2 regions of the Sporosarcina newyorkensis genome follow, and region 1 is predicted to be linked to the other one. Evidence: riboswitches for the same ligand, from Rfam matches in the RefSeq annotation. Region 1 holds a riboswitch; the other holds the start of a gene.

Region 1 (3,202 bases):
CTTGGATCGTAATCAGGCGATCGAGCACGTCCGCCATCACCGCTTTTCCTAAGTTAATGGAAGATAGATTACAAACAACGAAATCGCCCGGCTTTTTGCGTGTAACGACCATATCGTCTTCCAATGAAACCGATTCGAATGTGGTAGCCGACATATTTTGCAAAATTTCTGTACACAAATTACTAGAATAAATAATTCCCTCATGTTTATTCGGGTTCATCCGGTTCACTTCATCGCGGTAAAACATGAATGGTGTGCCTGTTTCCAGTTGGCTGCGCAATACACGTTTCATGATTTCAATCGCAGATACCGTTTCGCGTGATAACTCCGGATTATTGACACATTCCTCATACTTCTCACGGAACGAGCCGGCTCCTTTTGTCTCATCATAAAAGTCTTCCAATGAATAGCCCATCTTCGTCCGTACTTCATGCGGGTCGAATAAATGCCAGTTTTCGCGCGATTCCACTTTCTCCATGAACAGATCCGGCAAGCAAACGCCTGTGAAAATATCATGTGCACGCAAACGATCGTCACCGTTATTCAGCTTCAAATCGAGGAATGTAAAGATATCTTTATGCCACACATCCAAGTACACCGCTACCGCACCCTGTCTTTGACCGAGCTGATCGACGCTGACTGCCGTGTTATTCAACTGCTTGATCCATGGCAGCACACCGCTTGAAGCACCTTCAAATCCTCGGATAGATGCACCGCGTGAACGGACTTTCCCCATATAGACGCCAATCCCGCCGCCGAATTTCGATAAGTTCGCAATATCCGTATTGCTGTTGTAAATGCCCTGCAAGGAGTCATCCACTGTATCGATGAAACAGCTGGATAACTGACCGTGCATCTTCCCTGCATTCGACAGAGTCGGAGTTGCAACCGTCATGTAAAGATTGCTCATCGCCCAGTATGCTTCCCCAATTTTATGGATGCGCTCTTCCGTTTCATCCTGCATCAATGTCATCGCGATGACGAGCCAGCGTTCTTGCGGCAACTCTACCGGCTGCTTGGAGAAGTTTACTGTGACATAGCGGTCCACCAATGTTTTCAATCCAATATAAGTAAATAAAAGGTCGCGGGTCGGCTCCAGTAAACGGCCGATTTCGTCGAGTTCTTCACGGCTGTACTTCTCCGTCAACACCGACGTATAGAGCCCTTGCTCCACCAAGCGTTCTACATTTTTCGCAAAGTCAGTATAAACATCTGCGCCACGCAGCGCTTTTTGCTTCGCATACACATCATATAGATAAATCCGCGCGGCCACGAACGTCCAGTAGGTATTCGCTTCATCGATTCTGCTCAGTGATTTCAAGACCATCGCATTCGTCCAATCCGTTGCTGAACTTTCCGGATGCCGCTCTTGATATCGCCGGCTCGCTTCGACTAATGGCTCAACTTCCTGTTTCCCGAACTCTTCCTGTAGATTTTCCATCAATAAATCAAGACCGACTGTTTCATGAATAATAGCCATTAATATCCGCTCCCTCAAAAATAATAAAAAATAAAAAAAGACTCCCGATCAATCGGGAGTCGTCATGTGACGGATGGTAGTAAGCGGAAAACGACAGGCAAACAAAAACCTCTGCGTTTCGCTTCCACTCTCCAACCCCGAAGAATGTATCGCATGATGAATGGCAGGTCTCCTGGCTGGCATGTCTCTCTTCTGTCCATCCTTCCCGCCTAAGGCAGTGGATAATTACGGACAGTCGTCAATACCATCAGTTGCGGGGGCAGCTCCGTTTTTAGCGGATTCCCTTTTAAACCGTTATCGGTACCGATTCATCAAAATACTATATATAGTGTCTTATGTACAAGTTATACCCTAACATGTTGTGTGTAAACTGTAAAGAACTAAAAAAGGTCGCAGTTCAGAATTGGACTTCTGAACTACGACTTTATTGTTTCAGCGGAACTCACCCACGCAATCGATCTTCTGGATCCGTAGGGGTTTCCTCCCAACATTCCGCGCCTTTTAGGCCAGGAATGCTTTCGGCTTTGAATACTGGATTTTTCCCTTGGCGTCTTTGAGCAGTGAAGTCGTCGAGGACTTGAAAAGCCACTTTTCCGAGAAGTAGGATGACGATCAGATTCAGGATTGCCATTACACCCATGAAGAGATCGGCCATATCCCATACGACTTGTACTTTTGCTACTGCACCGAAAAACACCATGCCTAGGACTAGAATCTGATAAAGCACTTTCCATCCTCTGCCCGCGTGAATGAACTCGATATTCGTCTCACCGTAATAATAATTACCGATGACAGAACTGAATGCGAAGAACATGATCGCGACCGCAATGAAATACGGAGCCCATGCCCCGACATGCACTGCCATCGATGCCTGCGTCAGCAAAATTCCATCCGTTTCACCAGACTGATATAGTCCGCCAAGCAAGATGATGAATGCCGTAGCCGAACAAATTATAATCGTATCGAAAAATACACCAAGACTCTGTACGAGCCCTTGTTTTGCCGGGTGCGAAACATTGGCTGTCGCAGCAGCATTCGGCACACTACCCATACCGGCTTCATTGGAGAATAGTCCTCGGCGAACCCCTTGCATGATCGCCATCCCAATTCCACCGCCCGCAATTTCCTTGATGCCAAATGCATGTTCAACAATCAACATGAACATGGCAGGAACCTGCGTAATATTCATGACAACGATAAACAACGCAACCAGAATGTAGAATACTGCCATCACGGGAACTATCGTCTGCGTCACTTTGACAATGCGCTGGACACCGCCGAAGATGATGATGGCTGTAAGTACTACCAATCCGAGACCGACACCCCAATCTGGAATACCGAAAACATTCATGAAGGATTGGCTGATCGTATTGGATTGTACTGCGTTGAAAATGAAACCGAAACATAGTGTCAACAAAATAGCAAAAGCGATTCCTAGATTCCGCTTTCCGAGCGCTTTCTGCATATAATACGCTGGTCCACCGCGGAACGTCTCACCATCTTTTACTTTATACACTTGCGCGAGCGTACTCTCGATGAATGCGGTCGCCATTCCAATGATCGCAATAATCCACATCCAAAACACCGCGCCGGGTCCACCAATTCCAATTGCAAGGGCGACCCCTGCCACGTTACCAGTCCCGACACGCGAAGCCGCACTGATGGTGAACGCCTGGAAAGGTGAAACTCCGTCATTCCCTTCCTTCTTTTCCACGATCAAAC
Region 2 (3,202 bases), on a different contig from region 1:
GCTGCACCTATTTTTTCTTACTCTGGCGGAGTAATAGCAGCCGTGAATTTAGTAGGGTTATCCTCTTATATGCAAGGAACTCAGCGCACACAGATGATCCAAAGCGTTATGAACACAGCGCAATTGATTTCAAAGGAATTAGGATATATTGAAATTTGATAATTCTATTGCTAAGTCTATTGTAAAAGTTATTTGTATTTCTAAATGGAGAGAATACAGTAATGTCATGCGCTCTTAAAAGACATTAAATATTCTGTCTATTCCACATTATGAAAAAACACAAGGTAAACCACTCCGGTATTCTGTTAAATTTAATTTATAAATTTAGGATAAGGAGTGAGGAAAGTGGAAAGTACGAAACAAGCAGAGCAGGTAATGAGGGTAAGAGATACTAAAATAGTAAATTCTGAGAAGCAAGTAGAGGGAAAAAGCAAATGTGGAAATGAATGTGAAAATTGTAAAATTTGCTTCTACCAAAGAGAACGGGAGAACGAAGTATAGATATAATAATTGTTGATATGTAATAGAAATTTAAAAGTTCTCGCTGCATCATTGTTCGGTATAATAAAATATGTTAATACGTTAGAGTTATTCAGCGAAAAAATAACTCGGTATTTAAGGTAACTATTTCGCACCGTAGGTAACCAAAAGACGATTGGAAAAAATAGACTCCAACAACCACCATTCTTAAGGCAGCGGTTGTTAAGAGTCGTATAGATGGTTATAAAGAAGTAGAGAAATTCACGATTATCAGTAACGACCATTCTCTGTTAGAACCAATCTGTACTGCTCCATCGTTCAATTTTTGGTGTGCACTATTTACACAGAACTTGCTTCAACGATTGCTCAATTCTTTTGTATTTGGAAACGACTCTTTGCAAAAGAATAGAAGACTGGCAGAACTGAGAGAAAAATTACTGACAGAATAATGGTTGAGAAATTATTTTTAACAAACGGGATATTTCCAAACAGGTAACCAACTGTTGTAAATAGTCCCACCCATAGTACAGCACCAATTACATTGTAAGCGAAGAAATATCGATAGTTCATTCGACTTGAGCCTGCAATAAACGGTATAAACGTACGGACAAATGGCATGAAACGAGCAATGACGATCGTTTTACCACCATGCTTATTAAAGAAATCCTCAGCTTTTCTCATCTTTTTCTGGTCAATAAATTTACCCATCCGTCTATTTTGAGTGATTGCTGTTCCTACTGCTTTACCGATATGATAATTTATTGTATCCCCTAATACTGCGGCTACAAAGAATACTAAGATTAATAGGACAATATTAAATGCATCCATCGCAGCGAGAGCACCAGCTGCAAACAAAAGTGAATCACCCGGCAAAAAAGGGAAAATAACAATACCTGTTTCAACAAACACAATTAAAAATAGAATAACATAGGACCAATTTCCAAAGTTTTGAATAATTTCAATCAAGTGTTCATCAATGTGTAAGATAAAGCTTATTATGTTTTGGATGAATGTCATTCCTATTCTCACTTTCGAGTAGATTATTTTTTTCTCTTAAACATACGAGTCAACCATAGATATTATACTTCTTTTTCGCATGCTTGTCATGAATAACTCAATTGTGATGCAGCCTCCAAATGATCACACTCCTTAAACGAAAGGTAAGGCAACAACTATTTCTACCACCTCTCCGACTATTCATGGTAAACTAGAATAAATAAAATACTAAATGAGTTTGCACGATGCGTTGGTACCTATCAAGGTGTAAAAGGGAATCCGAAAATCGGAGCTGTCCCCGCAACTGTACACACGGACGACCGCTGAGAAAAGCCACTATGGAGACATGGGAAGGCTTGGCGGAAGGATGAAGTGAAGCCAGGAGACCTGCCAGACATCGTCAAAGCAACACTTTCTTCGGGGGTTGAGAGGTGGGGGCAAAAGGGTCTCTGCGGTTCATGCGATTTGCATGAAGTTCTTTAGAGCTGCCTATTTTTGTTTCCTCAATCACAACTATTACAATCATCCTGCCGAAGAGCCAGGATGATTGTTTTTTTGTTGTATAGGAAAGGAGACGGCGAAATGAGAGTTCTCGAACAATCAGACGAACGTACACATGAACGTGCGTTGCTCGAAGTTTTGTATAGACAAGCGGAACAATTGCACAAAAAGCCAGCATACCAAGGATTTCATCAAGTAGTGCGGAAGCTGGTGAGTGACGGTTTATATGGAAGCTGGATCAATCACTATTCATCCAATGAAATCAAATGGCTAGGATTGCAAATTATGCCGGAGCGAGATCAATTGCTATCCGCTAAACAGCTTCTTCAGTATATGAAAGAATTTGTCACTTGCAATCATTATGATCGAAGACTGGGACTGCCGCAAGAACGGCTGATGCTTATTGCGATGGCAGCCATGCGGGATGAAACTGTGCAACGGTTGCAAAAAGTACGAGAAGCCTATTGGGTCTTGAGTATGGGGTATGTGACGTTACCGGATGATATCATGGCGTTTTTCGGCAAGACATTCTATCCAGGGCAACCTGTACGTCGTCTTCATTCAATGAATCTCTTGGATTCACGGATTCCATCATTTTTGGCCAGTCAAGTGAAGGAAAAGCACGTCCGTATTCCTACTACATTTATGGAACAGGTGAAGGCATGTGGATCTTGGCTCGTATTTGATATGGAGGAAGTACGTCGCGTGATGAATGGTTCTCTGCAGGACGTCGGCAGTGAGTCGTTCCGTCGGGCCGTTGCGAACCCATCCATCACGCACAAAAGGCTTTCCGCTATCGGACTGATGAAGCAGCTGTTAGCTAGTGACGGCATCGTTTTCCATTTTGACGATGACTTTCAGCGTGGAACAAAAGGATTGCATTCGCATATCCAGCTGTCGAAAGTGCTACGGAGAAACATCTTGGCTCGTGTTTGTGGAATTCATGTCCGTTTGCTTAATGGCATCTTGGATGTATGGGAACGAGAAGACAATAGACGAGATCTGCAAATTGAAGCAGCCGGATGGGAAGAAGCGCTTGCAGATCAACGAATTAGCTTACATTCGGAACAGGCAGTGTCATTCATTGAAGAACTATCTGAAGAAATTAATCTACATGTGATAAAAACTTCATTGCAACTGGCGAAGGAAAAAGGTCCGTATCTTCAATTTGAGGGCTCAGATTGGCAGAGTGGAAGCTACTTTGAACAACGTAGTTATACAACAG

What was found. Region 1 has a riboswitch for cobalamin ahead of B5D59_RS07320 (ribonucleoside-diphosphate reductase subunit alpha). Riboswitches for the same ligand answer to the same signal wherever they lie in the genome.
Region 2: linked by a shared signal. The riboswitch ahead of B5D59_RS16360 (ribonucleoside-diphosphate reductase subunit alpha) and the one ahead of B5D59_RS07320 (ribonucleoside-diphosphate reductase subunit alpha) in region 1 are both predicted to bind cobalamin.

The regions. Positions count from the first base shown of each region.
Region 1 is NZ_FUYJ01000003.1:126,898-130,099, forward strand. It holds gene B5D59_RS07320 (ribonucleoside-diphosphate reductase subunit alpha) at 1-1,480, opposite strand, end outside; cobalamin riboswitch at 1,626-1,804, opposite strand; gene B5D59_RS07325 (alanine/glycine:cation symporter family protein) at 1,923-3,202, opposite strand, start outside.
Region 2 is NZ_FUYJ01000010.1:125,473-128,674, reverse strand. It holds gene B5D59_RS16370 (IclR family transcriptional regulator) at 1-159, shown strand, start outside; gene B5D59_RS16365 (DedA family protein) at 847-1,497, opposite strand; cobalamin riboswitch at 1,710-1,885, shown strand; gene B5D59_RS16360 (ribonucleoside-diphosphate reductase subunit alpha) at 2,059-3,202, shown strand, end outside.